Variovorax paradoxus: one gene and its partners. The protein of the gene in region 2 interacts with the protein of the main gene of each other region in a pairwise test. Links are inferred from orthologs where the notes say so. Each region holds a gene or a part of one and is shown on either strand. Other genes may lie near its edges. The genes, in order: tsaE, rlmB and GFK26_RS25625.

Evidence for each region.
Region 1: the proteins of rlmB (region 2) and tsaE interact in binary tests that used the Escherichia coli proteins (3 or more experiments, as listed by UniProt). The link is inferred for Variovorax paradoxus from one-to-one orthologs.
Region 3: the proteins of rlmB (region 2) and GFK26_RS25625 interact in binary tests that used the Escherichia coli proteins (3 or more experiments, as listed by UniProt). The link is inferred for Variovorax paradoxus from one-to-one orthologs.

Annotation. Positions count from the first base shown.
Region 1 is NZ_CP045644.1:3,888,038-3,898,096, forward strand. What follows is about bases 4,479-7,476. They hold tsaE (tRNA (adenosine(37)-N6)-threonylcarbamoyltransferase complex ATPase subunit type 1 TsaE), read right to left. Parts: upstream 6,226-7,476; coding sequence 5,731-6,225; downstream 4,479-5,730. Other genes in these bases: GFK26_RS17735 (N-acetylmuramoyl-L-alanine amidase), read right to left, coding at 4,479-5,734; queG (tRNA epoxyqueuosine(34) reductase QueG), read left to right, coding at 6,211-7,272; arsC (arsenate reductase (glutaredoxin)), read right to left, coding at 7,277-7,476. Outside these bases: GFK26_RS17700 (LysR family transcriptional regulator), read right to left, coding at 1-600; GFK26_RS17705 (GNAT family N-acetyltransferase), read right to left, coding at 597-1,106; GFK26_RS17710 (DedA family protein), read left to right, coding at 1,156-1,821; GFK26_RS17715 (glycine zipper domain-containing protein), read right to left, coding at 1,894-2,193; GFK26_RS17720 (helix-turn-helix domain-containing protein), read right to left, coding at 2,352-2,789; GFK26_RS17725 (class I SAM-dependent methyltransferase), read left to right, coding at 2,874-3,746; GFK26_RS17730 (DUF2938 domain-containing protein), read left to right, coding at 3,739-4,239; more of GFK26_RS17735, read right to left, coding at 4,241-4,478; more of arsC, read right to left, coding at 7,477-7,657; GFK26_RS17755 (glutathione S-transferase family protein), read right to left, coding at 7,682-8,380; GFK26_RS17760 (6,7-dimethyl-8-ribityllumazine synthase), read right to left, coding at 8,425-8,937; GFK26_RS17765 (TonB-dependent siderophore receptor), read right to left, coding at 9,310-10,059. UniProt on the Escherichia coli protein: Required for the formation of a threonylcarbamoyl group on adenosine at position 37 (t(6)A37) in tRNAs that read codons beginning with adenine.
Region 2 is NZ_CP045644.1:4,846,133-4,856,189, reverse strand. Bases 1,322-4,317 are described here. They hold rlmB (23S rRNA (guanosine(2251)-2'-O)-methyltransferase RlmB), read right to left. Parts: upstream 3,195-4,317; coding sequence 2,448-3,194; downstream 1,322-2,447. Other genes in these bases: GFK26_RS22345 (ribosomal protein L7/L12), read right to left, coding at 4,222-4,317; GFK26_RS22350 (hypothetical protein), read right to left, coding at 3,228-4,217; GFK26_RS22360 (NAD(P)/FAD-dependent oxidoreductase), read left to right, coding at 1,322-2,433. Also shown: GFK26_RS22370 (GNAT family N-acetyltransferase), read right to left, coding at 1-181; GFK26_RS22365 (helix-turn-helix domain-containing protein), read left to right, coding at 224-823; GFK26_RS34045 (hypothetical protein), read left to right, coding at 933-1,103; more of GFK26_RS22360, read left to right, coding at 1,306-1,321; more of GFK26_RS22345, read right to left, coding at 4,318-4,743; GFK26_RS22340 (ABC transporter ATP-binding protein), read right to left, coding at 4,802-5,524; GFK26_RS22335 (arylesterase), read left to right, coding at 5,561-6,196; GFK26_RS22330 (hypothetical protein), read right to left, coding at 6,293-6,496; GFK26_RS22325 (PLP-dependent transferase), read right to left, coding at 6,601-7,794; GFK26_RS22320 (M48 family metallopeptidase), read left to right, coding at 7,929-8,684; GFK26_RS22315 (helix-turn-helix domain-containing protein), read left to right, coding at 8,763-9,644; GFK26_RS22310 (VOC family protein), read left to right, coding at 9,720-10,057. UniProt on the Escherichia coli protein: Specifically methylates the ribose of guanosine 2251 in 23S rRNA.
Region 3 is NZ_CP045644.1:5,552,109-5,562,110, forward strand. The notes cover bases 2,662-5,602. They hold GFK26_RS25625 (NAD(P)H-hydrate dehydratase), read left to right. Parts: upstream 2,662-3,370; coding sequence 3,371-4,834; downstream 4,835-5,602. Other genes in these bases: GFK26_RS25615 (D-amino acid dehydrogenase), read left to right, coding at 2,662-2,918; GFK26_RS25620 (hypothetical protein), read right to left, coding at 2,908-3,327; GFK26_RS25630 (SDR family oxidoreductase), read right to left, coding at 4,844-5,602. In the rest of the region: rpsB (30S ribosomal protein S2), read right to left, coding at 1-79; GFK26_RS25610 (amidase), read left to right, coding at 285-1,607; more of GFK26_RS25615, read left to right, coding at 1,665-2,661; more of GFK26_RS25630, read right to left, coding at 5,603-5,608; rnr (ribonuclease R), read right to left, coding at 5,672-7,942; 30S ribosomal protein S12 methylthiotransferase RimO, read right to left, coding at 8,549-9,955. UniProt on the Escherichia coli protein: Bifunctional enzyme that catalyzes the epimerization of the S- and R-forms of NAD(P)HX and the dehydration of the S-form of NAD(P)HX at the expense of ADP, which is converted to AMP.

The DNA of each region.
Region 1 (10,059 bases), 960 kb from region 2 along the record:
CTCGCGGCCCAGCACCTGGGGCGCCCAGCCGCTCGGGCCGATCACCTGGTAGTTGAAGCGCGTCAGCACCTGCGAATGGAACAGCAAGCCGCCTTCCTGGCGGCGCGCGGCCGCGCTGGCCTGCGGCAGGTCGGTCGCTTCGGGGTCGCCGAGATAGAAGCCGATGTCCAGTTCCTTGTTGAGCAGTTGGGCGAGCACGTCGCCGCTCGTGCCCTGGTGCAGCTCGGTCTCGAGCTCGGGCGCCAGCGCCACCAGCTCGGTGAGGAAGGGGCTGAGCCGCGTGAAGTCGGGGTCGAGGATGGTGCCGATGCGCAGCGAGCCGCGCACGCCGCCCTTGAGCCGTTCGGCAGCCACCGCGAAATCGTTCAGCCCTTCGAGCGCATGCTCCGCATGGTTGAGCAGCGCCGCGCCGTCGCGCGTGAGCAGCAGGCCGGTGGGCGTGCGCTGGAACAGCTCCAGCTCGACCAGCGCGCCCAGCTCCTTGAGCTGCAGGCTCACGGCTGGCTGCGTGAGAAACAGGCGCTGCGCGCCGCGCGACACCGAGCCCTCGCGGGCCACGGCCACGAAGGCCTGCAGGAGTCGGGGCTCGATCTTCTTCATGCCGCGCCGGGCAGAGGCTGCAACTGCTTGAACATGACGAAGGCATCCACGAAGCCACGCTGCGGATGCCGGAACGCGCCCGGCAGCGTGCCGACGATGGCGAAGCCCATGCGCTGCCACAGCTGCACTGCGCGCGCGTTGGTCGACACGACGAAGTTGAACTGCATCGCCAGGAAGCCCATGCGCAGGGCCTGCTGCTGCGAGTGTTCGCACAGCGCCGAGGCCACGCCCAGGCCGCGCGCCGCCTCGGACACCACATACGCGCAGTTGCTCACATGTGCGCCCTGGCCCGGCTGGTTGGGGCGGATCACATAGGTGCCGAGCACGGCACCTTCGTCGTTGCAGGCCACGAAGGTCAGCGTGGGCACTTTCATCCACGAGTGACGAACATCTTCTTCCGTGACATCGGGCGGGTAGGTGTAGGTGTCGCCGCGGCGGAACGTCGGTTCGAGGACGGCCCAGAGGGCGGGCCAGTCGGCATCGAGGGCTTCGCGGATCTGGATCATGGGGTGATTCGGAAAGGGGGCAGCATGCCAACAAGGATAATCCGCGCCCATGGAAATCATCAGCTTTCTCGTCGACTTCATTCTTCACGTCGACAAACACCTCGAGGCCTTCGTGGTCGCCTACGGCCCCTGGGTCTATGCGCTGCTGTTCCTGATCGTGTTCGTCGAGACCGGTGCGGTGGTCATGCCGTTCTTGCCGGGCGACTCTCTGCTGTTCATCGTCGGCGCGCTGTGCGGCGTGGGGCTCATGAGCTTTCCGCTGGCCTGCGGCATCCTGATCGTGGCGGCCATCCTGGGCGACCAGTGCAACTACTCGATCGGACGCTACTTCGGGCCCAAGGTGTTCCAGTGGGAGAACTCGCGATTCTTCAACCGCAAGGCCTTCGACCAGGCCCACAGCTTCTACGAACGCTACGGCGGCATCACCATCGTGCTCGCGCGCTTCATGCCCTTCATTCGCACCTTTGCGCCCTTCGTGGCCGGCGTGGCCGAGATGAACCGCGCGAAGTTCACGGCCTACAACGTGGGCGGCGCGCTGCTCTGGGTGCTGGGCATTGCCACCGCGGGCTACTTCTTCGGCAACCTGCCGTTCGTGCGGCTGCACCTGGACAAGATCATCTGGGCGCTGATCTTCGTGCCCGGCCTGCTGGCCATCTTCGGCGCGTGGCGCGCCTCGAAGGCCGAGAAGGCGCGGGCGGCGGCATCGCAGGCCTGAGTCGCTGCAAACTCACCCATGAAAAAAACGCGCCGGATGGCGCGTTTTTTCGTTGAGGGTGTGAATGAATGATCAGTAGCGGGGCCCGTTGTACGGGTAGTAGCCGCTGCCGCGCGGGTAGCGCTGCTGCTGCTGTTGCTCGTAGTAGTTGCGTTCGTCGACGTTGCGGCCCACCTGGTTGCCGATGACGCCGCCGATGGCTGCGCCGCCGAGCGTGGAGCCGGTGTTGCCACCGATTGCATGGCCCACCGCCGCGCCGCCGAGTGCGCCGATACCGGTGCCGAGGTTCTGGTTGGGACCGCTCGCACAACCCGCCAGCGTCATGACCGAAGTGGCAGCTGCAGCGGCGATCCAGAGACGTGTCTTCAACATGGTGTCCACCTTTCGAGGAGTGATGGCTCATCATGGTCAAAAGTACGCATTTCGCGGTGTAGGAGCCTGCCGCACGTGCCTGTGCGCAGGGTCGGGCCGCGCAGCGTGGGACAGGGCGCGTGTTGCCGGACGCAACGCCTGCAAGCAAACGCGTGGGGTCAGGCGGTGCGGGGCTTGGGCGGCTTCGGCGCTTTTTTCTTCGGTGCTTCCAGCGCACCCGACGACGCCGCCCGCAGGATGCGGCGGAAAGTCGGGCATTCCATGTGGCTGGGCGCGGGGCAGACCGCGGCATGCCGCAGGCCGTCGCGCATCGCCGTGAGCTGGCGGATCGTGCGGTCCAGGTCCTGCGCCTTGTCGGCAAGCAGCTGCCGGTCGATGTGCGGCTTGCCTTCGGGCGAGAACATGCGGCCGATCTCCTCCAGCGAGAAACCGGCGGCGCGCCCCAGCGCGATGAGCGCCAGCCGCTCCAGCACGTCAGGTGCGAACACGCGGCGCAGGCCATGCCGGCCGGTCGACGCGATCAGCCCTTTTTCTTCATAGAAACGCAGCGTCGAGGCGGGAACGCCGGCGCGTTGCGCGACTTCCGAAATGTCCATGTGCTGCTCCCTCTTGACTTCAAGTCGACTTGAATTGGCACAGTCTAGCCTTCGCCGCTCGACGGCACCTGAAGGAAAACGATCATGGACGACGACACATCTCCCGCCAATGCAGAACAGGCCGCCCTGTGGAACGGCCGCGCCGGCAGCGCCTGGGTCCAGACGCAGGCCGTGCTCGACGCGATGTTCCAGCCGCTCGAAGCACGGCTGACCGACGCGGTGCGCGCCGTGGGCGCCCGCCGCGTGCTCGATGTGGGCTGCGGCACCGGCCGCACGACGCTCGCCGTGGCGCGGCAGCTCGGCGCGACGGGCCAGTGCCTCGGCGTCGATATCTCGGCGCCGATGATCGAGGCGGCGAAGGCCCGCGCCGCGCGCGAGGCGCTGCCGTCGGCCCGCTTCGTCTGCGCCGACGTGCAGGGCCATGCCTTCGAGCCGGGCGCGTTCGATATGGTCATCTCGCGCCTGGGCGTGATGTTCTTCGACGATCCGGTGCAGGCCTTCGCGAACCTGCGGCGCGCTGCGACGGACGGTGCGGCCCTGCGCTGCATCGCCTGGCGCGGCGGGGCCGAGAACCCGTTCATGACGACCGCCGAGCGCGCCGCCGCACCGCTGTTGCCCGGCTTGCCGCCGCGCCGGCCGAACGCACCGGGCCAGTTCGCGTTTGCCGACCGCGCACGGGTCGCGGGCATCCTCGAGGCGAGCGGGTGGGGCGAGGTCGACATCCAGCCGTTCGAGGTCGAGTGCGCGTTCCCTGCGACGGCGCTGGTCGACTACTTCACGCGGCTCGGGCCGGTCGGGCTCTTCCTGCAGGAGGTGGATGCAAAGACGCGCGCGCAGGTTGTCCAGACCTTGCACGCCGCCTTCGCGCCCTATGTGCAGGGCGACGAAGTGCGCTTCATCGCGGCCTGCTGGATGATCGCCGCGCGTGCGTCGGTGCAGGAGCGCGACGGTGTCTGAGGCGGTCGAGTTCGCGCTGCGCACGCTGTGGATCGGTGCTGGTGCGACGGTGGTGATGGACCTTTGGGCGGTGCTTCGTCGGCGCCTGTTCGGGATTCCTTCGCTCGACTACGCGCTCGTCGGCCGCTGGCTCATGCACCTGACGCGCGGGCGCTTCTTTCACGACCCCATCGGCAAGTCGCCGCGCGTGGCGGGCGAGGGTGTGATCGGCTGGACTGCGCACTACCTGCTCGGCATCGCGTTCGCGGCCGTGCTGCTCGCGGGCTGGGGGCTCGGCTGGGCGCACCAGCCGACGCTCGGCCCCGCGTTGATCGTCGGCATCGGCACCGTGATCCTGCCGTTCTGCGTGATGCAGCCCGCGATGGGCGCGGGCTTTGCGGCCCGCCGCACGCCGCGCCCTGCGATGGCGCGATTCCAGAGCCTGGTCACGCACGCGGTCTTCGGCGTCGGCCTCTATGCGGCCGCGTGGGTCGCCCGCGTGGCGGGCTTCTGAATCAGAGCTGCCGGCTGCGCGCCAGCGGCGGGTTCTGCGCGAAGTAGCGCTGGATGCCGCGCATCAGCGCGTCGGCCAGGTTCTCCTGGTAGTCGGCGCGGCGCAGGTTGGCTTCTTCCTCGGGGTTGCTGATGAAGGCCGTCTCGACCAGCACGCTCGGGATGTCGGGCGCCTTCAGCACCGCGAAGCCGGCCTGCTCGACCTGCGCCTTGTGCAGCCGCGCGCCGATGCCCTTGATCTCGCCGAGCATCGCGCCGCCAAGCTTCAGGCTGTCGTTGATCTGCGCGGTGGTGCTCATGTCGAGCAGCGCACGCTGCACCTGCGCCTCGTGGTTGCCCACGTTCACGCCGCCGACCTTGTCGGCGTCGTTTTCCTTGTTGGCGAGCCAGCGCGCGGCGCTGCTCGAGGCGCCGCTCTGGCTCAGCGCGAACACGCTGGCGCCGCGCGCGGCGGGCGTGGTGAAGGCGTCGGCGTGGATGCTCACGAACAGGTCGGCCTGCACGCGCCGCGCCTTCTGCACGCGCACGCCCAGCGGCACGAAGAAGTCGGCGTCGCGCGTGAGAAAGGCGCGCATCGGGCTGCCGTTGACGCTGGCCGCGTTGATGCGGTCGCGCAGGCGGTGCGCCACCTGCAGCACGATGTCTTTTTCGCGCGTGCCGTTCGGGCCGATGGCGCCGGGGTCTTCACCGCCATGGCCGGGGTCGAGCGCGACGATGATGATGCGGTCGGTGCGGCTGGCCGTGGCGCGCGGCGGCGGGCCGGGCGGTGTCACGGGGCGCGCCGGCGGCGCTGCAGCCACGGCGGGCGGTGGTGCCGGTGGCATCGGCAGTGGCATGCCGCCGGGGGGCAGCGCCGGCGCGGGCGCCGACGGACCGGGGCGCATGGCCTGCTGCGCCATCAGGTCACCGAGCGGATCGCCGGGCGGCATCGCGGGTCGCACGGGCGCCGGCGAGGGCGCGGCGGGCGGCGCGGTTGCGACAGCGGGGCCGTTGCTCGGCGCGCTGGTGCTGCCGTTCTTGGGCGCATCGCGCAGCCGCTCGGCGATCAGCGCTTCCATCGGGTCGATGGCCTGCTCGGGGTACAGGTCGAGCACCAGCCGGTGCTTGTAGGCGGCCACGGGCGCCAGCGAAAACACCTGCGGGCGCACGGTCTGCTTCAGGTCGAACACGATGCGCACCACCTTCGGTGCGTTCTGCCCGATGCGCAGGCCGTTGATGAACGGGTCGCCGGGCTTGATCTTGCCGACGAGGTCGCGCAGCTCGGTGTTGAGGTCGATGCCCTCGATGTCCACGGCCAGCCGGGGCGGGCTGCCGACCACGAGCTGCTGCGAGTTGAGGCGGGCGTCGGACTCGATGGTCACGCGGGTGTAGTCGGCGGCGGGCCACACGCGCACGGCGAGGATGCTGGCGCCGCGCGCGATCTGGTGCACGCCCAGCATCAGCGCGATGCTGCCGCCTTGCAGCAGCACGCGCCGTTTCAGGCCGGTCGCCTTCATGCGGCGAGGCACGCCAGCAGATCGCTGCCGCGAGGGGTGTTCGCAAGAAGGGTCACGCTGCGGGTGTCGTCAGTCATTGCTTCTATTTTAATAGCTAGGTCGGCAGGTGGGGTGCGCCCCGCGGCGTTTTCCGGCCACTCGGCCAGCTTGAGGCCCGGGCCCGCGAAGATGTCGCGAAAGCCCGCGTCGTCCCATTCGCGCGGATCGGCGAAGCGGTAGAAGTCGAAGTGGAAGATGGCCAGCCCGTCGGGCGCCTCGTGCGGCTCGACCACCGCGTAGGTGGGGCTCTTGATGCGCCCGGTGATGCCGAGCGCGCGCAGCAGGTGGCGCACGAAGGTGGTCTTGCCGGCGCCCAGGTCGCCCTGCAGCGCGATGAACGCGTCGCGCAACGCGGGCGATGCGGCGAGCGCGCGCGCCAGTGCGTCGGTGTCGTCTTCGCCCTGCCAGCGCAGGGTGCGCGTTTCTACAATCGGCAAGTGATCGTCAGCCATCCACTCATTGCTCGTATTCAGGCCTTGGCCCGGGAACTCGGATTCTCCCAAATCGGAATCGCGGGCGTCGATCTGTCGAGCGCCGAAGACGGTCTGATGCAATGGCTGGCCCATGGGTTCCATGGCGAGATGCAATACATGGCAACACACGGCACCCGCCGCGCGCGACCCGCCGAGCTGGTGCCGGGCACGGTGAGCGTGATCACCGCGCGCATGGACTACCTGCCGCGCGGCACGCCGGGCGACTGGCAGGCCGTGGAGTTCGACCGGCTCACGCGGCCCGGCGAGGCCATCGTGTCGGTCTATGCGCGGGGCCGCGACTATCACAAGGTGCTGCGCAACCGCCTCGCCAAACTGGCCGAGCAGATCGCCGAAGAGGTCGGCCCCTTTGGTCACCGCGCCTTCACCGATTCGGCGCCGGTGCTCGAGGCCGAACTGGCCTCGCGCAGCGGCCAGGGCTGGCGCGGCAAGCACACGCTGGTGCTCGACCGCGACGCGGGCTCGATGTTCTTCCTGGGCGAAATCTACGTCGACATGGCGCTGCCGCCGAGCGAGCCCGTCAGCGCGCACTGCGGCAGCTGCAGCGCCTGCATCGATGTGTGCCCGACGCGCGCCATCGTCGCGCCGCAGCGGCTCGATGCGCGCCGCTGCATCTCGTACCTGACGATCGAGCACGCCGGCGCCATCCCGACGGAGCTGCGCCCGCTCATGGCCAACCGCATCTACGGCTGCGACGACTGCCAGCTGATCTGCCCCTGGAACAAGTTCGCGAAGAAGAGCACGCTGCCCGACTTCGATGCGCGCGAGGGGCTCACGGGCCGCACGCTGGCCGAGCTGTTCGCGTGGAGCGAAGAAGACTTTCTGCGCCGCACCGAAGGCAGCCCGATCCGCCGCATCGGCCACGAGCGCTGGCTGCGCAACATCGCGGTGGCGCTGGGCAACGCGGTGCGGTCAGGCGAGGGCGGCGCGAAGGAAGCGTTGGCCACGCGTGCCGAGCATCCGAGTGCGCTGGTGCGCGAGCATGTCGCGTGGGCGCTCGCGCAGTAGCGCGTCAGACCGGCAGGATTTCGCGCACGCGCTCCCACGGACGGCACATGAGCGTGCCGCGCGGCGACACGACGATGGGGCGCTGCAACAGGATTGGGTGCGCCACGATCGCATCGAACAGCTGGTCGTCGGTCAGCTTCTCATCCGCCAGCTTCAGTTCTTCATAAGGCGCTTCCTTCGTGCGCAACAGGTCGCGCGCCGTCAGGCCCATGGCCTTCGCCAGTTCGCGCAGCTTCTTTTTCGAGGGTGGTGTTTCCAGGTACAGCACGATCTCGGGCTCCACGCCGCTTTCGCGGATCAAGCCCAGCACGTTGCGTGACGTGCTGCAGTTGGGCTTGTGATAGATCGTCATCGGGTAGGCGGTGGTCGGTGTGCGTGCGGTCATGGGGTCGATGATAGGAAACCGGGTTCAGCCGCCCGGCGCGCTCGTGTCCAGCGAGAAGGGAAAGCGCGCCGCCCAGAATTCCGCCAGCCGCGGCTCGGCGTCCACGCGCCGCACCACGCGCGCCATGCGCGGCGCCACGCGGTAGAAGCGCCGGCGGGTCGGCGTCCAGCGCGACACCACGGTCACGTACAGGTCGAGCATGCTGATCTTTTCGCCGAGCAGGTAGGGCGCGGGCTCGTCGATCTGCGTGTCCATCAGGTGCCAGCAGTGCGCAATGCGCTCGGCTGTGCGCTCGAGCATCGTGGCCTGTGCCGCGGGGTCGGGCACGAGGCGCGTCGGTTCGTCGCGCACCCAGAACATCGAATAGATCGACGCCGGCAGGTAGACCATCCAGCGCAGGTACTGCGCGCGGCGCGGGTCGTCGGGCGCGGGGCAGAGCCCGGCCTCGGGGTAGCGATCGCCGAGCCAGATGAGGATCGCCGCGCTCTCGGTCATGACCTCGCCCGACGGCAGCACGAGCGCGGGCACCTGCTGCATCGGGTTGACGTCGGTCAGCCGCTCGCGCTCGGACTCGCCCTCCCAGGGGGCGATGTCGACCGTGTCGACCTGCGCGCCGATCAGCGTCAGCGCGGCGTGGATGGGCGTGGCGCCCGAACCGGGTGCGCCATAGAGGGTGTAGCGGTCGGCAGCTGCTGCGGCCGCTGGAGCGGATGGAGAGGCCATCCGCGCAGGTTACTGCAGGCTTGCGCCGCTTGCCAACTGCGGGGTCAGGCGGCGAGCAGCGCGTCGACCTTGTCCAGCGCCTCGAGGGTCTTGAAGCAGGCCTCGGCCACTTCCGTGCCCTTGATCGCGAAGTGGCGGTGGAAGTACTTGCGGTGCTCCACGTGCTCGTGGAAGTGGTGCGGCGTGAGCACGGCCGAGAAGATTGGCACGTCGGTCTCCAGCTGCAGCGACATCAGCGTGCTGACGACGGTGTTGGCGACGAACTCGTGGCGGTAGATGCCACCGTCCACCACCAGCGCGCAGCCGATGATGGCCGCGTACTTGCCCGAGTTGGCGAGGCGCTTGGCGTGCAGCGGAATCTCGAAGGCGCCGGGCACATCGAAGATGTCGATGAGCTCGCGCGCCACGCCGAGCCGCGCCATCTCTTCGAGAAAGGCGTCGCGTGCCTGGTGAACGATGTCGGAATGCCACTGCGCCTCGACGAATGCGATGCGCTGGCCGCGCGGCGAACCCGATGCGGTGACGGCAGAAAGGGGAAGGTCGTTGATCTGACTCATGGTGTGCCTCTAGAAAGCAGGTTTCCTGAATCAGGGCGCACGAAACCACAGGCCCGCTCGCGCGCCGGTATGCCTCAAAAAAAAGCAAAGCAAGGCGCGCGGGCATGCCCGCATTTCGCGCTCTCTTTCATCCGGACTGTGACCGTCGGCTTCGGAATCGCACCGAAATCTGCTGACCCTCGAACCTGTGGCAGGTCCAAGGCGCTCGCGGGCTTGTGCGACTTTCGTCGCCATCACCGCCGGTGGGGAATTGCACCCCGCCCTGAGAACGCTTGCCGTCCGGCGAACCGGACGACGGCGCGATTCTAGAAGCCCCTTGCGGCGCGGGGTTGTCACCCGCGCGCCAGACCTTCGCCCGCGCGGGGATTTTCTTCAGAAGCGGTACGTGGCGCTGGCGGTCAGGGTACGGCGCTGGCCGTAGAAGCAGTCGCCGCGCGCCAGGCAGGTGGTGATTTGCACCTTGTCGGTCAGGTTGGCCACGTTGAGCGCCAGGCGCAGCGGGCCGTTGTCCCACGCGAACATCGCGTCGAACAGCGTGACCGCGGGCACGGGGTTGTTGTCCATGCCGTCGTACGACTTGCCCATGTAGCGCACGCCGCCGCCGGCCGAGAAGCCGTGCAGGCCGCCGATCGAGAAGCGCTTGGTCACCCAGGCCGAGGCCGTGTGCCTGGGCACGCCCGAGATGCGCTTGCCCAGGTCGGAGCCGTTGCTCTTCGACACGCGCGCGTCGGTGTACGCGTATGACGTGGTCCAGTCCCAGTCGCGCGCGATGCTGCCCTTGTACTCGAGCTCCAGGCCCTTCACGTGCACTTCGCCGAGCTGCACGCTGTTGAGCGGGTTGGTCGGGTCGGTGGTCTTGCGGTTGGTGTCGCGCAGGTCGTACACGGCCGCCATGAACGAGGTGCGCTGGCCCGCGGGCTCCCACTTCACGCCGGCTTCCCACTGCTTGCCGCGCTGCGGCTTGAAAGGGTTGTTCGACGTGTCGACACCGCCCAGCGGCAGGAACGATTCGGCGTAACTCAGGTACGGCGCCCAGCCGCCGTCGGCCAGGTAGACCAGGCCGGCGCGCTTGGTGGTGGCCTTGTCGTCGGCCGCCGCGGCGGGGCGGCCTTCGGTGTCGGT
Region 2 (10,057 bases):
GCTCGTCTTCCGCGCCGATCACCGGGAACCCGTTGGCGCGCTTGGTGGCGAACCACGTCACCATGTTCTCGGGCGTGCGCGGCTTGTAGTCGTACAGCGCGGTGGAATTGACGATGGCCTCGTTCAGGATCGCCAGGATGGCGCCTGAATGGGCTTCTTCGGTGCAGGCGATGAGACGCATGGTGTTTCTCTGTCGTTCAATATAAGAGAATAATAATCTCATATGGGAAACACTTCACCTTCCACCCCGTCGACAGCGCCGGCCGATGGCCACATCGACGCGCTCATCGCCACCCGGCTGCTGGCGCTGCGCCAGGCCCAGGGGCTCAGCCTCGCGGACCTGGCCGGGTTGTCGGGCGTGAGCAAGGCGATGATCTCCAAGGTCGAGCGCGCGCAGAGCAGCCCGACGGCCGTGCTGCTGGGAAAGCTCGCCGCCGGCCTCGGGGTTTCGCTGGCGCAGCTTCTGACCGAGGACAAGGCGCAGCCGCAGCGGCTGCGCACGCGGGCCATGCAAGAGGTCTGGCGCGACCCCGAGGCAGGTTATTTGCGCCGGCAGGTCGCCGAGCGCAGCGCGGGCAGCGGCGTGGAGCTGGTCGAGGTCGAGCTGCCGCGCGGTGCGCAGGTCGGCTATCCGCGGTGGAGCGGCACGCCGTACCGGCAGAGCCTGTGGATGCTCGAAGGCGCGCTGCAGGTCGACTACGGCGAAGAGCGCTTCGAACTGGCCCCGGGCGACTGCCTCGACTTCGGCGTCGACCGGCCGCTGGTCTTCAAGGCGCTCAGGCGCGCCGCCTGCCGCTACCTGCTGGTCGCCGTGCCCGATTGACCGTACCCGCGCGGTAGGCAAGCTCCCACACGCAGAGACGGTGCAGGCCGGTTGGGACAGCAGGGCGCGTCGGGATACTGCAAGGCATCTCAGCTAACGGAGCCACACGATGTCCTTTGCGCTTTACATGATCGGCTTTCTGATCTTCCTGGCCGGGGTCGCCTGGGGCGCCTCGGTGGCCGGCGTGCCTACGCTCTACATCGGCATCGGTGCGCTGATCCTGCTGGGCATCGGCGTCTTCAGCGCCGTGGCCCGCACGCGCAGCAAAGACCCGTCCTGAACGAGCCCGCCGGCTTCACAGATCAGTTCACACAGGCTTCACGCCCGACGCACATGGCGTCGCTAACTTCGCAGGCGCACCACACCCCGTGGTGCGCTTTGCAAGTCAGCTTCCCATGCACGCCGCTTCTTCCTGTCTCCTTTCCCCACTCACCCCAGCCTCTTCTTCCTCGTCGGCCGCGCCCTGCCCCGCTCCGGCTTTCGTGACCGACCCCGGTCTGGCCTGCACCCAGGTCGACCTGCTCGTCATCGGCGCGAGCTTTGCCGGGCTGGCCTGCGCACGCGCCGCTGCCAAGGCCGGCCTCAGCGTGATGGTGCTCGAGAAGAAAGCCGCCGCCGGCGCCAAGCTGCACACCACCGGCATCATCGTCAAGGATGCGGTCGACAGCGTGCCATGGCTGGCCGAAGTGCCGCCCGCGCTGGTGCGCCGCATCGAAGGCGTGCGGCTGTACGCACCCGACATGCACCACGTCGACCTGCACGCGCCCGGCTACTGGTTCTGGGCCACCGACGCGCCCGCGCTGCTCGACTGGATGGTGGACTCCACCCGGGCCTGCGGCGTCGAGGTGCGCCTGGGCACGCTGTTCGAGCAGGCGCTCTGGGTGAACGGCCGCTGGGAGGTTCCGGTGGCGCAGGGCCCGTGCATCCGCGCGACCTACCTCGTCGGCGCCGACGGCCCGCATTCGCGCGTCGCCAAGGCGCTGGGCCTGTCGCGCAACACGCGCTTCCTGTACGGCGTGGAGCACGAGTACCAGGGCGCGCGCATGGCGCCCGACCTGCTGCACTGCTTCATCGACAAACAACTGGCACCGGGCTACATCGGCTGGGCGCTCGACGGCGTCGGCGTGAGCCAGATCGGCCTGGCGCGCCGCATGGGGCACCACGACACGGGCGCGCTGCGGCTCGACCCGCTCTTGCGCAAGATCGCCCCCGTGGTGTCGCCCGGCGACGCGCCACCGGTCGCCGTGCGCGCCGGAATGATTCCCTGCGGCGGCGTGCTGCCGGTGGTGGCCCGCGAACGGGCGTTGCTGGTGGGCGATGCGGCGGGCATGGTGTCGCCCGTGACGGCCGGCGGCATCCACACGGCGCTGCAGCACGGAGAGCGTGCCGGCGAGGCCGTGGCGCGCTTCGTGCGCGGCGAGGTGGACGACCCCGCCACGTGGTTCGTGCGCGGCTACCCGCGTTTCCTGATGAAGCGCACGTTGCGCTGGGCCTTCGACCACTTCCAGAGCGACTGGATGTTCAATCGCCTGCTCGGCACGGCGCCGATGCGGCGTGCGGCGGAGCTGGTGTACTTCCACCGCAAGGGCCGCGGGGCGCTGGCCCGCTAGCCCTCAGGTGAGGCTCAGAGGCCGCGCTGGCGCATGGCCTCGTAGAGGCACACGCCGCTGGCCACCGACACGTTCAGGCTCTCGACCGCGCCGGCCATCGGGATGCTGACGAGTTCGTCGCAGGTCTTGCGCGTGAGCTGGCGCATGCCCTCGCCCTCGGCGCCCAGCACCAGCGCCAGCGGGCGCTTGAAGTCGCTCTGGTAGATGGTGCCCGGTGCGTCGTCGCTGGTGCCCACGCACCAGATGCTGCGTTCCTTGAGCTCGTTGAGCGTGCGCGCGAGGTTGGTCACCATGAAGTACGGCACGGTCTCGGCCGCGCCGCTCGCCACCTTGGCGACGGTGGCGTTGATGCCGGCCGCATGGTCCTTGGGCGCGATCACCGCATGGGCCCCGGCACCGTCGGCCACGCGCAGGCAGGCACCGAGGTTGTGCGGGTCGGTCACGCCGTCGAGCACCAGCAGCAGCGGCACGGTGCCGGCCTCTTCGAGGCCTTCGAGCAGTTCGTCGAGCGAATGGATTTGCGCGGTGGGTTCGACCCGCGCCGCCACGCCTTGGTGGCCGTGGCTGCCGGCCAGCTTGGCAATGCGCAGGCTGTCGGCCTCGACCAGCCGCACGCCGGCTTCTTGCGCGCGCGCGATGAACTGTTTCATGCGCGCATCGCGCCGGCTGGCATCGAACAGAACCTCGAGCACCGATTTCGGCGCGGTCTTGATGCGCACGCCCACGGCATGGAAGCCGAAGATCACTTTAGGGGAAGACATCCCCCGATTATCAAGGGCGCGACGCCTTCACCCTCACGCCAGCGGCAATCCGCTGTTCGCGCGGGTGCGTTCGTCGTGCAGTTCCTGCACCACCAGGGCGTTCATGTGCACCTTCAGCGTGTTGCCCACGCTCCCCAGGTACTGGCAGGCGGCATACCCCTCGGCGGCCTTTTCGTAGCGCGCCACCCAGGCATCGCGGGCGGGCAGCCGGTCGGGCGACACCGGCCAGACGCCCGGCTGAGGCTTCAGGTGCTCGCCGATGCCCACACGCCAGGGCTTGGCGCTCAGGCGGGCGCGAAAGCAGTTCTGGTTGCGGCACATGCGCGCGTAGACCTTGTCGGCGCCCAGCGTCTGGAACGCGTCGGTCACGGCGGCGTCGGACGGTGCGAAGACATCGTGCATCGCCAGCACGCGCAGGCCGGCCGGCGTGCGGTACAGGCGCAGGTGCCAGTCGGGATGCTGGTGGATGAAGCGCTCGACACGCGCACGGGCACCCGCCAGCGGATCGCTCTTGTCCTCGACCGCGGGCAGACCCTCTTTGTGGGCGCGCCAGAAGCCGAAGGCCGCCACCAGCATGAAGGCGGCCACGCCGGCCATCGCCGAGCGCGTGGCGTAGCCCGCGACCAGCGCACCGATGAATGCCGCGCCGATCACCGTCAACCCGCGTGCGCTGCCGCGTGAGCCTGGGCCCTCGAAGTCGACATCGACGAACAGCACGTCGGGCGTGTTGAGGCAGCGCGCGCCGTAGCCGTTGCGGGTGACGACGGTGTCGCCCTGGCGTTCGACGATCTCCTCGCGGATCGGCATGCCGTTGGCGCCGTTGTAGGCCAGCTTGCGCTCGCGGCGCTCCAGTTTTTCGCCGCCCACCACGATGCGGTCGAACGCCTCGCGGGTGCGCTGGTCGGCATGGGCCTGTGCGGCCAACGGGCTGTCGTCGGACCAACCGAAACGGCGCACGGTGAACTGCTGGCTGCCCACACGCTCCTGGATGCGGCCTTCGGCCCAGAACTGGGGAACGATCATGCGCTCAGGCGCCCTTGAAATACGACCACGCCGCGGCCGCGATCAGCAGCACGACGATGACCGGCAGCCACTTGAAGCCGCCGCCCGTCACCCGGCCCGGCTCGGCCATCGGGTTCACCGCCGCGCTCGACGGCAGGTGCCCGAAGTCGCCCACGGCAGGGTTCTGGTGCGCCTCGACGAGTTGCTTGGCCTCGGCCAAGCCCAGGCCGGTGGCCTCGCGCGTGAGGCGCACGGCCTCGACCTTCTGGCCCCGCGCCAGGGCTGCGAGTGCGGCCGCCGGCACCGCGGCGGGGCCGTTGCCCTGCATGCCGTTGCCCGTCTCGGCGGCCGCCTCGCCCCGGCCCCAGTCGCCTTCCTGCCAATCGGCCGGCGCGCCGGTGATGAGCGCGCCACTGTTGGCATAGCGCTCGACGGCTTCCTTGGACGACTTGAGGTCCATGCCGGTGCGATCGCGCACGATCTTGATGGCCTCGATCAGGTTGCCGCGCTCCAGCGCGGCAATGGCTTCGGGGGGAAGCTGGGTCATGAACTCTCCTCGTGTTCAGGGGAGCGCCGCGGGAGCCGGGCGCTGTCTTTCTACGGACTCAGGCGGCCTGGGCGACGGTCGATTCCGGTGTCTTTTCGTTGAGCGCCACGCGCCCGGCCTCGATGGTGATGCGCCGCTCGCACTGCGAGGCGATGCTGCGGTCGTGCGTGACCAGCACCAGCGTGGTTCCCAGTTCGCGGTTCAGGTCGAACATCAGCTTCATGACCTGCTCGCCGGTCGCGAAGTCGAGGCTGCCGGTGGGCTCGTCGGCCAGCAGCAGGGCCGGCTGGACCACGAAGGCCCGCGCCAGCGCCACGCGCTGCTGCTCGCCGCCCGACAGCACCTTGGGGTAGTGGCCCAGGCGCTGGCCCAGGCCGACGCGGCCCAGCATCTCGGTGGCGGCCTTGCGCGCGTCCTTGCGGTTGGCCAGTTCCAGCGGCAGCATGACGTTTTCGAGGGCGCTCAGGTTGCCCAGCAACTGGAAGCTCTGGAACACGAAGCCCACACGCTGGGCGCGCAGCGCGGCGCGCTCGTCCTCGTCGATGGCGAAGATGTCGTCGCCCGCAAGCTTCACGGTGCCGCGCGTGGGCGTGTCGAGTCCGGCAATGATCGACAGCAAGGTGCTCTTGCCGGAGCCCGAGGCGCCGACGATGGCGGCGGTTTCCCGCGCGCCCAGGGTGAAATGGATGTCCTGCAGAATGTCCAGCGTGCCGGCCGAGTCGGTGACGGACTTGAAGACATGCTCGACGGCGACAATGGCATCAGACGGAGGTTGGGACATGAAAGGCTTTTCGTTTTGAATCGACGTGACTTTATCTTGACCACCGCCGCGCTCGGCAGCGCGGGGGCATGGACGGGTGCTGCGGCCCAGGCGCAGGCGGCATCGACCGGCAAGCCGGTGATCCTCGTGCTCGGAGATTCGCTGAGCGCAGAGTACGGCCTCAAGCGCGGCGAAGGCTGGGTACCCTTGCTGGAAAAAAGGCTTGCGCAGCAGAAGATCGCAGCCTCGGTGGTCAACGCCAGCATCAGCGGCGACACCAGCTCCGGCGGGCGCGCCCGCTTCCCCGCCCTGCTGGCGCAGCACAAGCCCAGCCACGTGGTGCTGGAGCTCGGCGCCAACGACGCCCTGCGCGGCCTGCCGCTCTCGAACACCGAAGACAACCTGCTGCAGATCACCAAGGCCGCGCAGGCCGCGGGCGCGCGGGTGCTGATCGTCGGCATTCAGGTGCCCCCGAACTACGGCGGCGACTACACGCGGCGCTTCGAGGCTGTGTTCGCGAAGGTGGCGGGCACGACGAAGTCGGCGCTGGTGCCGTTCCTGCTCAAGGGCGTGGCCGATGCGCCCGACGCCATGACGCTGTTCCAGGCCGATCGCATCCACCCGACCGCCGCGGCGCAGCCGCAGATCCTGGACAACGTCTGGCCGGAGCTGCGCAAGCTGCTGCCCAAGTAGCCGCCCTGATCGCGTCTGGCGCGATCAAAGAAAAAGCCGCAGCAGGCCTTCGCCTGCTGCGGCTTTTCTATGTCCGGGGGTGCGGGAAACGGGCAATCACCCGTTCTTGGTCGGCAGCTCGGGCACCGTGGGGGGATCGCGCTCGAGCGATGCCACGTCGGTCTCCGGATCTCCGGGCGCCAGTCCGTCGCTGCTCGGGCTGAGCTTGCGGTTCGCCTTCTCTCGAAGCTTTTCTTCCTTCTTCTTCTTCTTGGCCAGCTCTTTCTGACGCTTCTCGTAGCCGTAATTGGGTGTTGCCACTGCTTTTCCTTCAGGCGAGGCAGTCAGGGTGACTGCGATTCGGCCTACTGTAAGCGATAACGGTGCACCCCCAGCCCGGCGACGGCCCGGGCCCGGCGCTTTGCTTACATCTGCAGCAATGCCTGTTGCAGGTCGGCACGCAGGTCGTCCACGTCTTCCAGGCCGACCGAGAAACGCACCAGGGTGCCCTTGTACGGCCAGCGGGCGACGCTGGCGTCGCGCATCAAACCGATGTCGTAGGGCACGACGAGGCTGATCGGGCCGCCCCACGAATAGCCGAGGCGGAAGAGCTTGAGGCTGTCGCAGAAGCGGTCGACCTGCTCGGTGCTGAAGCGCTCGTCGAACACCACCGAGAACAGGCCCGCGGCGAGGTCGGTGGCGCCGCACAGCGCGCGCCAGTTGGCATGGCCCGGCGAATCCTCGAGCGCAGGATGCAGCACCTGCGCGATCTCTTCACAGCCGTTGAGCCAGCCGGCCAGCTCGCGCGCCGCGCGGTCGTGTGCGCCGTAGCGCAGCGCCATGCTCGGCAGCGAACGCAGCAGCGTTTCGACGTCGCCCACGCCGATGCCGAAGCCCATGCGCATGTGGGTGAGCTTGAGCGCGCGATGCAGCCGCTCGTCGCGCGTGACGACACTGCCCATGAGCACGTCGCCGCCACCGCTCGGGTACTTGGTGAGCGCATGCACCGACACGTCGACGCCCTGCCCCGTGCCGTTGAAATCGAAGGGCGCGAAGGCCAGGCCTGCGCCCCAGGTGTTGTCGAGCGCGGTCATCACGCCGCGCTCGCGGCAGACCTCGGCGAGCGCCGGCAGATTGGGGAACTCCATCGTCACCGAGCCGGCGGCCTCGAGCCACACCAGCCGCGTGCGGTGCGAGAGCTTGGCTTCCAGGTCGGACGGATTCATCGCGTCGTACAGGCGGTGCGTGATGCCGAAGTTCGCAAGCTCGCCGGTGGCCAGCGCCTTGGTGGGGCCGTAGGCGTTGTCGGGAATCAGCACCTCGTCGCCGGTTTTCAGGAACGCGAACGAGACCAGCGAGATCGCGGCCAGTCCGCTCGGCACGAGCAGGCATTCGGTGCCGCCTTCGAGCGTGGCCAGGCGTTCTTCGAGCGTGAAGGTGGTGGGCGTGCCGTGCAGGCCGTAGGTGTAGCCGGCCTTGGTCTTCCAGTCGCGCGCGCGCATGGCGGCGACGTCGGCGAAGAACACGGTCGAGGCCTTGAACACGCCGGGCTGCGGCGCGGCGAAAGTGGCCGGCGGCGTGTAGGGATGGTGGATCAGGGTCGTGGAAGGCTTGCTCATGTGCAGATGCTAGCGCCCCGCGAGGAACCCTTAACGGTCGTGACATTCTCCGTGCGATATCGACGGCCTTGGCCGGATCACCCGCGCATTGCGGATAGAGTTCGGGCTCCGAAAATAAAGGGAGGATTTTCTCGATGCGTCATCTGCTCATCACCCTCACGGCCGCTGCGGCCTTGTCCGCCTGCGGCGGCATGAAGAACCTGGATTCGAACGCGCTCGCGGGCGCCGGCGGCAGCGCCTTCAAGGCCATGTCGCTCACCGACGGCGACGTGCAGGCACTGGCCAACCAGTCGTGCGCCGAGCTCGACAAGAGCTCCAAGGTCGCCCCCGCGACCGATGCCTACAGCAAGCGCCTGGAGCGCGTGCGCCAGGGCCTGCCGACCACCATCGGCGGCCAGCCCGCCAGCTACAAGGTCTACCTCACGACGGACGTGAATGCCTGGGCCATGGGCAACGGCTGCATCCGCGTCTACAGCGGCCTCATGGACCTCATGAACGACGACGAACTGCGCGGCATCATCGGCCACGAGATCGGCCACGTCGCCCTGGGCCACAGCAAGAAGGCCATGCAGACCGCCTACGCCGTGTCGGCCGCGCGCGGCATCGCCGGCGCCACCGGCAATGCGGCGATCACGCAGCTGTCGTCCTCGCAGATCGGCGACTTCGCCGAGAAGCTGGTCAACGCGCAGTTCTCGCAATCGCAGGAAACCGACTCCGACAACTACGCCTTCGACCTGCTGACCACGCAGAAGCTCAAGCGCGAAGGCCTCGTCACCGCGTTCCAGAAGCTGGCCAAGCTCGACGGCGGCAAGAGCTCGATGCTCAGCTCGCACCCGGCCTCCGGCGACCGCGCAGCCAACATCCAGAAGCGCCTCGCAACGAGCAAGTAAGCAGCCCGGGCGAAGCGGGGCCTCGGCGCACAATGCGCCGATGGTCACCCGCCCGCCCTTTCCGGGGCCCGTCGCGCCATGCAGCTGACGCGGCCCCCGTCCCCTCATTTGCGGCCCTTCCTGCGGCTGCTGTGGGCCTCGGCGCCCGAGGGCGAACCCCCAACACGCACCGGCGCGCGCGAACACATGCTGCCCACGGGTGGCATGCACCTCGTCTTCCGGCTTTCAGGGCCGCCGCTGCGGCTCTTCGACGACACCCGCGACCTGCGCGGCCACACGGTCGGCTACGCGATCGTCGGCGGCGCGCGTGCCGCTTTCTACCTGCGCGATGTGTCGGTGGCGACACGCTCGGTCGGCGCGCAATTGCACCCCGGTGCCGCCCGCCTGCTGCTGGGCGCGCCCGAAGACGCGCTGAGTGGCCGCCACACGCCGCTCGACGCGCTGTGGGGCGAGCGCCAGACCGCCGATGCGCTTGAACAGTTGCATGCATCGTGTGACGACCCAGCCCGGCAATTGGACGTATTCGAAGCCTTGCTGACACAGCACCTGGCCGCTGTCGCCCTGCCCCGCACCAGCCCGCGCGGCCTGCACCCGGCCGTGGCCGCCTCGCTCGGGCAGATGACCCATGACACACCCGCGTCGATCGCCACGCTCGTGGCACACAGCGGCTACAGCCACCGGCGCTTCATTGCGCTGTTCCGTGCGTCGATCGGGCTCGCGCCCAAGGAATACGCCCGCGTGATGCGCTTCGACCGTGTGCTGGCGCTGGCCGCCGACGATCCCGCGCGCGCCTGGGCCGACATCGCGTTCGCCGCAGGCTACAGCGACCAGGCGCACCTGAGCCGCGAGTTCTCCACGCTGGCCGGCCTGTCGCCGCAGGCTTGGCGGCAGACAGGCGCGACTTCGCCACGTCATGTGCCGGCCCTCCGTGCGGCAGGTCAAATTCCTTCAAGACGCTAGCGCCGGGGCTGCGCAGAATCGGCGCCACGGCCCCCGTTTCATCACCCGACTCAAGAAAGAAAGGCAGGTCCTTCCATGGCCATCCACGAGCTGTTTCCGTACCTCTGCGTCGACAACGCGGCCGCCGCTGTCGACTTCTATCGCCACGTGTTTGAAGTGAAGGAGATCTTTCGGCTGACCGAGCCCAGCGGCCGCATCGGGCACGTCGAACTCGACTTTCACAACGGCGCGATCCTGATGATCTCGGACGAGTTCGCCGAGTTCAACATCCGCTCGCCCAAGGCGCTGGGCGGCAGCGCCGTGACGCTGCACCTGCACGTGGACGACGCCGACGCGCTGGTCGCGCGCGCGGTCGCCGCGGGGGCCACGCTGGACATGGCACCGCAGGATCAGTTTTATGGGGAGCGTTCCGG
Region 3 (10,002 bases), 700 kb from region 2 along the record:
CCATCTTGGGGTTCCAGAAGCGGGTTTGGTGACCGAAGTGGACACCGGCTTCCAGCATTTCGCGCATGGTGGTCGACATTGAATTTACTCCAAAGGTTGGGTCTAAAATCCAGCCCGTTTTGCGCCCCTTCGACGGGGGCGCAACACCTTGATTGGGCCGGTTTGCGGATGTGCTTGACTGGCGGCGACAAAACTGTCGCATAACCAGCGAAACCCAAAGAGTATAGCACGGCGGCGGCCCCCTCCTCCCTCGAACCAAGCCGTTCCAAGGTACCCTCGAAGCCATGAACGACCTTCACGCCACCCGTCTCACCCTTCTGGCTGGCGATTCCGATGCGCGCACCGAAATGGAGCGCGCCATCGCCCTCTCCGAATCCCCGGCCTGCGCCTACGTTTTCACCCGCACGCTGTTCGACGAGGCGCGCGCTGCGGCGGCCGCATCGGCACCCGAAAGTCGCCTCGCCGGGCTCGCCTTCACCAGCAAAGACCTGTTCGACGTCGCCGGCCAGCCGACACCCGCCGGTTCAGCCGTGCTCGCGCATGCGCCCGCCGCTCCGGCCGATGCGCTCGCAGTGGCACGACTGCGCGCCGCCGGTGGCGTGCTGACCGGACGCACCAACATGACGGAGTTCGCGTTTTCCGGCGTCGGCGTCAACCCGCACCACGGCACGCCGGCCAACGTGAGCGACACCGCCACGCCGCGCATTCCGGGCGGCTCGTCGTCCGGCGCGGCGATCTCGGTGGCGAGCGGTGCGGCCTTCATCGGCCTCGGCTCCGACACCGGCGGCTCGATCCGCATTCCAGCCGCACTGAACGGCATCGTCGGCTTCAAGAACACCGCCCGCCTCACGCCGGCGGACGGCGCCCTGCCGCTGTCGACCACGCTCGACACCGTCTGCGCCATGACCCGCTCGGTGCGCGACGCCATCACGGCGCACGAAATCCTCTCGGCGCGGCAGGTGACGCCCGGATCGGTGCCGCTGTCGGCCTACCAGCTGGCCGTGGCGAAGAACGTCTTCCTCGACGACATCGAGCCCGCCGTGGCCACAGCCTTCGAGCGCACCCTCGCCACGCTGCGCGCCACGGGCGCACATATCCAGGAGATCGAACTCCCGGAGCTGGCCGACCTGCAGGCCATCAACGCCACCGGCGGCTTCTCGGCGGCCGAGTCGTACGCCTGGCACCGGCTGCTGCTGGAGCGCAGCGGCGCCGGCTACGACCCGCGTGTGGCGCAGCGCATCCTGCGCGGCGCCGGCATGAAGGCGCACGAGTACATCGACCTGGTCCACGCTCGCCGCGACTGGATTGCCCGCGTCGAAAAGGCGCTGGCGCCGTTCGACGCCGTGCTGTCGCCGACCGTACCGATCACAGCGCCGTCCATCGCCAGCGTGGCGCCGGGCGCCGAGCGCGACGACGAGTTCTTCCGCGTCAACGCGCTGCTGCTGCGCAACCCGTCGATCGTCAACATGCTCGACGGCTGCGCCATCTCGCTGCCCTGCCACGTCGCCGGCGAATTGCCGGTCGGCCTGATGCTGTGGCACGCCGCGATGCACGACGATGCCGTGCTCGCAGTGGCACTCCAGGCCGAACGCGCGCTACAGAAATAACAGCTGTCACCGCCCGACCCGCGGGCGTCAGCCGCCTCTTTTATCTAGAACATTTCAATGAAAATCGCGATCGTGGGCGCCGGCATCGTCGGCGTCACCACCGCCTGGGAACTGGTTTCCGACGGTCATGAAGTGACCGTGTTCGAGCGCCGCGGCGCCGCCGCCGAAGAGGCCAGCTTTGCCAACGCCGGCGTGGTGGCCCCCGGCTACGTCACGCCGTGGGCCGCACCAGGCATGCGCGGCAAGGTGCTGCGCTCGCTGCTGTCCTCGCACGGCGCCATCAAGCTGCGCTGGCCGCTGAGCACGCGCGACCTCGGCTGGATGTCGCGCTGGCAGAAGGCCTGCAAGCTCGAAACCTACCTGGCCAACCGCGCCCGCATGCAGCGGCTGGCCTTCTACAGCCGCACCCGGCTGCACGCGGTGACCGAAGCGCGCGAGCTGAGCTACGAACGCAGCGACGGCTACCTGGTGCTGCTGCGCTCCAAGCGCGAGAAAAAACTGGTGCAGCCCGGGCTCGAGGTGCTGCGGTCGGCCGGCAGCGTGTTCCGCGAAATCGACGCCGACGAGGCCCGCCTGATCGAGCCCGCGCTCAACCCCGACACCCCACTGGCAGGCGCCATCCACCTGCCGGAAGACGAGGTCGCGAACTGCCGCCAGTTCGCGCTGCTGCTCAAGTGGGAGGCCGAGGCGCTGGGTGCACAGTTCCATTTCAACTGCGACATCGCGCCGCTGAGCCGCGCGGCGCCCACCGCGCTGACGCTCGCCAGCGGCTCGGACGCGCTGCAGTTCGACGCCATCGTGGTGTGCGCCGGCCTGTCGTCCGCCGCTCTGCTGCGTCCGCTGGGGCTGCGCATTCCGCTGGCACCGGTCTACGGCCACTCGGTCAGCGCACCCGTGCGCGAGCCGCTCAACGCACCGCGCAGTGCGGTGATGGACGAGCGCTACAAGGTCGCCATCTCCCGCCTGGGCCAGCGCGTGCGCGTGGCCGGCAGCGCCGAGATCGGCGGCTCGCCGGACGCGATGAGCCCGGCCGCGATCCAGACGCTCTACAAGGTGCTGCACGACTGGTTTCCGGGTGCGGCCACGCTGCAATCTGGCATCCAGCAGTGGAAAGGCGCCCGGCCGATGCTGCCCGACGGCCCACCGGTGCTGGGCGCCAGCGGCATTCCCGGCGTATGGCTCAATCTGGGCCACGGTTCGAGCGGCTGGGCGCTGTCGTGCGGCAGCGCGCGCGTGCTCGGCGACCTGATCGGCGGACAAGACCCCGGCATCGACCTCGAAGGCCTGGGGATCGAACGACTCAGTCTTTAGGGCCCCAGCGGCGCAGTTGCTCGGGGCTTGCCGGCTTTTCCGCCGGCAGTTCGGGCCGGGGCGCCAAACGCTGGGCGATCAACCCCAGAACAGCTGGCGCAATCAGCCCGAAGAACACCAGCACCAGCAGGTCCACGCCCAGCATCAGCCACTGCGTGCCGGACCCCGCCTCCACCGGCACGTCGAGCCACCGGATCACGCCGAGCCCATAACCCACGCCCAGAGCCCAGGCGACATCGCGCAGCGGCACCCGATGCAACACCTCGGCCAGCAGGAACAACCCCCACACAGCGATCAGCAGCCCGAACGCCCAGGCCGCGCCAGCGATCATCGCGGCAGCCGTGCCGATGAAGCCGGCAATGCACGCCAGCAGCAGAACCAGCAGCCAGCCGAAGGTCTTGAGCATCATCGGCCGATGATAGGAGGCGCGGCGTCGGCGGCACAATGGATCGATGCATCGCATCACGTCCGCCAGCGCCGCCGATCTGTTCGACATCGCCGCCACGCGCCGCATCGAGCAGGCCGCGGCCTCCGCCCTGCCCCCTCATACGCTGATGCGGCGTGCAGGCCTCGCGGCGGCACGGCTCGCAATGGCGCTCGCGCCGCACGCGCGAACGATCTGGATCGCCTGCGGCCCCGGGAACAACGGCGGCGATGGTTTTGAAGCTGCGGCGCAGTTGCGGCACCGAGGCTTCTTTCCGGTCGTCACTTTCGTGGGCGAAGAAAGTCGGTTGCCACCGGATGCGAAGGCCTCGCTGCAGCGCGCGCGGGATGCGGGCGTCACCTTCGCTTCGGAGCCTCCATCGAGCTTCGAACTGGCGATGGATGCGCTGCTCGGCATCGGGTCGGCACGACCACCCTCGGGCACCATGGCCGAATGGCTCGCGCAAATGCATGCGGGCGCGCAACCGGTGCTCAGCCTCGACGTGCCCTCGGGCCTCGATGCCGACACCGGCAAGCTGGCCTCTCACGTTGATCACGCGCCGGCATCGGCTCGCGCCACCCTCACACTCCTCACACTGAAGCCCGGCCTGTTCACGGCCCAAGGCCGCGACGCGGCCGGCACGGTGTGGTTCGATGACCTGGGCTGCAGCGTTTTCATCCGTGAGCGACCGACAGCCCGCCTTGCAGGCACGCCCGACATTCGGCCGCGCACCCACGCTTCACACAAGGGCAGCTACGGCGATGTCGCGGTGATCGGCGGCGCCTCGGGCATGGCCGGCGCCGCACTGCTGGCCGGCTCGGCCGCCCTCCATGCGGGCGCAGGACGCGTGTTCGTCGGATTGCTCGATCCCCGCGCGGCGCCGGTCGACACCTCGCAGCCCGAGCTGATGCTGCGCGACGCCCATGCGCTGGACCTCGCGGGCGTGACGGTCGTGTGCGGCTGTGGTGGCGGCGACGCCGTGCGCGAGCTGCTGCCGCGCGTGCTGTCGACGGCCGCCGCGCTGGTGCTCGACGCCGACGCACTCAACGCGATCGCCGCCGATGCATCACTTCAAACGCAACTGATCGCGCGAAGCCAGACCGGGGCACCCACCGTGCTCACGCCGCATCCATTGGAGGCCGCCCGCCTGCTCGGCGATACGACAGGCGGCGTGCAGGCCAACCGCCTGGCTGCGGCCCGCGCGCTCGCGTCGCGCTTCGGTGTTGTGACGGTCCTCAAGGGCTCCGGAACGGTGATCGCCGATGCGGGCGACGCGCCCCCGGTCATCAATGCGACCGGCAACGCCCGCCTTGCCACCGCAGGCACGGGCGATGTGCTCGCCGGCATGATCGGCGCGGCGCTCGCGATGCGTCGGCCGGCATTCGAGGCGGCCTGCGGAGCCGTCTGGCAGCACGGCCACATCGCCGAGACGTGGCCGGCCGATGAGGCCCCGCTCACAGCAAGCGCATTGGCCCGCCGCGCACCCCGCTGAGCGCAGGACTCAGCCGCGCCCGACGAAGGGCATCTTCGTCGCCATGATGGTGTGGAAGAGCACGTTGGCTTCCAGCGGCAGGTTCGCCATGTAGAGCACCGACTGGCCGACGATCTTGACGTCGATCAGCGGCTCGATTGCGAGTTCGCCGTTGGCCTGCGGCACGCCGGTGGCCATGCGTGCGGCCAGTTCGGTCATGGCATTGCCCACGTCCACCTGCCCCACCGCGATGTCGTACTTGCGACCGTCGAGCGAGGCGGTCTTGGTCAGCCCTTCGACTGCGTGCTTGGTCGAGGTGTAGGCCGCCGAATTCGGCCGCGGCGTGGTTGCCGAGATCGACCCGTTGTTGATGATGCGGCCGCCGCGCGGCGTCTGCGCCTTCATCGTGCGGAAGGCCTGCTGGATGCAGAAGAACATGCCGGTGAGGTTGATGTCGACCACGCCCTTCCACTGCTCGGGCGTCCAGTCCTCGAACGGGCCCGGCGGGTTGCCCACGCCGGCGTTGTTGAACAGCAGGTCGACGCGTCCGAAGCGCTCGACTGTGGCACCGAACAGCGCCTGTACCGAGTCGGCATTGGCCACGTCGGTGGGCACCGCGAAGGCGCGCGCACCCGCGCCCGACTCTTCCGCCACCTGCTCCAGCGGCTCGAGGCGACGCCCCGCAAGGGCCACGCTCCAGCCGTCAGCCAGCAAGGCCAGCGCGGCCGCACGGCCGATGCCCGACCCGGCGCCCGTGACGATCGCGATGCGGCCCTTGTTGTTTTCCACGCTCATGCTTCATGTCTCCTTTTCAGCTGGTCCATACACACGGTAAACACGTAGTGTGCACGGCGCATCTCATCCGCGGCGGGGCTTGCGCCCCTTGCCCTGCATCTTGTTGGCGGCTTTCTTCACCGCCGACTTGAAGGCCTGCATCGCCGATTGCGGGCCGGCGGGCGCCACGGCAGCGCCGCCGCCGCCGTGCTCCGACCGTGACTCGCCACCGGCCTCCGCCTTGTGGCGGGCGCTTCGCTTGGTCGACGCCTTCACCGGTGCGCTGCCTTTGTCCTTCATGGCGCGCGAGGTCAGGTCCTCGCCTTCGCGCACGAGGCGGAAGTCGATCTTGCGACCATCGAGGTCGACGCGGCTCACCTGCACCCGCACCCGCGTGCCGATGGCATAGCGGATGCCGGTGCGCTCGCCGCGCAGTTCCTGGCGCATCTCGTCGAACTTGAAGTACTCGCCGCCGAGCTCGGTGATGTGGACCAGACCTTCGACGTACATCGCGTCGAGCGTGACGAAGATACCGAAGGTGGTGGCCGCCGTGACCACGCCGCCGTACTCCTCGCCAAGGTGCTCGCGCATGTACTTGCACTTGAGCCAGGCCTCGACGTCGCGGCTGGCTTCGTCGGCGCGGCGCTCGTTGGCGCTGCAATGCAGGCCCGCCGCTTCCCATGCCAGCACTTCCTTGGTCGGTGCGATCGTGGCTTTTTGCGGCTTGGTCGTTGGCGCTTTCACACGCGAAGCCAGGCGCTTGGCCAGCTTGGCATGCGCCTCACCCGGCGTCGGCAGCATCGGCAACTGATAGCGCGTCTTGCCGAGGATCGCCTTGATCACTCGGTGCACCAGCAGGTCGGGGTAGCGGCGGATCGGGCTCGTGAAGTGCGTGTAGGCCTCGTAGGCCAGGCCGAAGTGACCGCTGTTGAACGGCGTGTAGATCGCCTGCTGCATCGAGCGCAGCAGCATGGTGTGGATCTGCTGCGAGTCGGGACGTTCCTTGGTGGCTTCGGCAATCGCCTGGAACTCGCCGGGGCGCGGATCGTCGGTGATGCTCAGGCCCACGCCCATGGCCTTCAGGTAGCCGCGCAGGATTTCCTTCTTCTCGGGCGTCGGGCCTTCGTGCACGCGGAACAGGCCCGGGTGCTTGCCTTCGGCAATGAAGTCGGCGCTGCAGACGTTGGCGGCGAGCATCGCCTCTTCGATGATCTTGTGCGCCTCGTTGCGCGTGCGCGGCACGATCTTCTCGATGCGGCCGGCGTCGTCGCAGATGATCTGCGTCTCGGTGGTTTCGAAATCGACCGCACCACGCTTGCCGCGCTGCTTGAGCAGGGCCCTGTAGACGTCGGCAAGATTCAGCAGGTCCTTGACGCGGTCCTTGCGCTTGGCGGCTTCGGGGCCGCGCGTGTTGCCAAGGATGGCTGCGACTTCGGTGTACGTGAAGCGCGCATGGCTGAACATCACGGCCGGATAGAACTGGTAGGCGTAGATCTCGCCGTCGGCCGCAACCAGCATGTCGCACACCATGCACAGGCGCTCAACCTCGGGGTTGAGCGAGCAAAGCCCGTTCGACAGCTTCTCGGGCAGCATCGGAATCACGCGGCGCGGGAAGTAGACGCTGGTGGCCCGGTCGTAGGCATCGATGTCGATGGCCGATCCGGTGTGCACATAGGCGCTCACGTCGGCGATGGCCACCAGCAGGCGCCAGCCCTTGCCACGGCCCACCTTCGCGGGCTCGCAGTACACGGCGTCATCGAAGTCTCGGGCGTCTTCGCCATCGATCGTGACGAGCGGCACGTCGGTGAGGTCGATGCGGCCCTTCTTGTCGGCGGGGCGCACCTTCTCGGGCAGGGCCTTGGCCTGCGCCAGGCACTCCGCGGAAAACTCATGCGGCACGCCGTACTTGCGCACGGCGATCTCGATCTCCATGCCGGGGTCGTCGATCTCGCCCAGCACTTCTCTCACGCGGCCCACGGGCTGGCCGAACAGTGCCGGCGGCTCGGTGAGCTGGACGACCACGACCTGGCCCACCTTGGCGGGGCCAGTGGCGCCCTTCGGAATCAGGACGTCTTGACCGTAGCGCTTGTCTTCCGGTGCAACGAGCCAGATCCCGCCTTCATGCAGCAAGCGGCCGATGATCGGCTGCTCGGGTCGCTCGACGATCTCGACCACGCGCCCTTCGGGGCGGCCGCGTCGGTCCTGTCGCACGATCCGCGCCTTGACGCGATCCTTGTGCAGCACCGCGCGCATCTCGTTCGGCGGGAGGTAGATGTCTGCCTCGCCGTCGTCGCGCTGCACGAAGCCGTGCCCGTCGCGATGTCCTTGAACAGTTCCTTCGATTTCGTCCAACAAGCTGCTGGAAGTGACATTATTTTTGATATGATCTCCTTCTTTCCTGAAATTCAAAACGTGGCTGCTTCTGCAGTCATGTGGGCCCAGATGGCGGAATTGGTAGACGCACTAGTTTCAGGTACTAGCGAGTAACATCGTGGAGGTTCGAGTCCTCTTCTGGGCACCAAGTTTAAACAGACCTTTACCAGGTCATCCGATTGAAGCCACCGGTCTCCGGTGGCTTTTTTCATGGCCGCTCGAAACTGCATCAAACGGGCGACGCGATCGTCAGATCACGCCCTTCGATGCCGGCCATGCGTGCACGATCACACCCACCCACCTTCGGCAGTGCAGCCACCGCACGAGCAATGTCGCGCAGAAGCTGAAATTTCAACGCAGCCAAAAGATCGCGCCAAATTTGTGGATATAATCGTAGTCTTTGCTGAAAAGCAAAAATAGCCCAGATGGCGGAATTGGTAGACGCACTAGTTTCAGGTACTAGCGAGTAACATCGTGGAGGTTCGAGTCCTCTTCTGGGCACCAAGATTGAACAGACCCTTACCAGGTCTTCTATAAAAAGCCACCGGCCTCCGGTGGCTTTTTTCTTGGCCGCTTGAATCAGGTGCATCAAACGGGCAACGCGATCAGGTCGTGGCCTTCGGCGCCCACGATGCGGGCGCGCGTGAACTCACCGACCTTCATCGTCTTGCTGATCTTCTCGGGCGGCAGGAGGCGAACAGTGCCGTCGATCTCCGGCGCATCGGCATACGTGCGCCCCACCCCACCCTTGCGGCCCATGCCTGGCGCCGAATCGACCAGCACCTGCATCGTCGAGCCGATGCGCTTTTGCAGCTTGGCGATCGACACGGCCTCCGCCACTTCCATGAAGCGGGCGCGGCGAGCTTCGCGCTCAGCCTCGGGCAGCATGCCCGGAATGTCGTTGGCGGTTGCGCCTTCGACGGGGCTGTAGGCAAAGCAGCCCGCACGGTCGATCTCGGCCTCGCGGATGAAGTCGAGCAGGTGCTCGAACTCCTGCTCCGTCTCGCCTGGGAAGCCGGCGATGAAGGTGCTGCGAATCACAAGTTCAGGGCAGGTTTCGCGCCAGCGCGCGATCCGCTCCAGGTTCTTTTCGCCGCTGGCCGGCCGCTTCATGCGCTTGAGCACGTCAGGGTGGCTGTGCTGCAGCGGCACGTCGAGGTACGGCAGCACCAGGCCGCTCGCCATCAACGGGATGATTTCGTCGACGCTGGGATACGGGTACACGTAGTGCAGGCGCACCCAGGCGCCATACGGCTCGGCGATTTCGCCCAGCGTGCGCACGAGTTCGAGCATGCGGGTCTTGACCGGCTTGCCGTCCCAAAAACCAGTGCGGTACTTCACGTCGACGCCGTAGGCCGAGGTGTCCTGGCTGATCACCAGCAACTCTTTCACGCCGCCCTCGAACAGCGCCTTGGCTTCGCTGAGCACATCGCCCACGGGACGCGAAACCAGGTCGCCGCGCATCGACGGAATGATGCAGAAGGTGCAACGGTGGTTGCAGCCTTCGCTGATCTTCAGATAGGCATAGTGCCGCGGCGTCAACTTGAGGCCGGCCACACCGAAGGTGTTCGGCACAAGGTCGACGAACGGGTCGTGCGGCTTCGGCAGGTTGGCGTGCACCGCATCCATCACCTCCTGGGTGGCATGCGGGCCGGTGACAGCCAGCACGCTCGGGTGCATCTGGCGCACGAGGTTGCCGCCTTGGTCGCCGGTTTTGGCGCCCAGGCAGCCGGTGACGATCACGCGGCCGTTCTCGGCAAGTGCTTCGCCGATGGTGTCCAGGCTTTCCTTCACGGCATCGTCGATGAAGCCGCAGGTGTTGACGATCACGAGGTCGGCGCCCTCGAAGGTCTTGGAGGTTTGATACCCCTCGGCACTCAGCCGGGTCAGGATCAGTTCGGAATCGGTCAACGCCTTGGGGCAACCAAGGCTGACGAAGCCGACCTTGGGGGCGGTCGGCGTGACAGTACGTTCAGGGGAGGCAACTTCGCTCATAGGCCTCTATTGTCCCAGCTATCGGTGACAGCGGGGCATTCATCGGA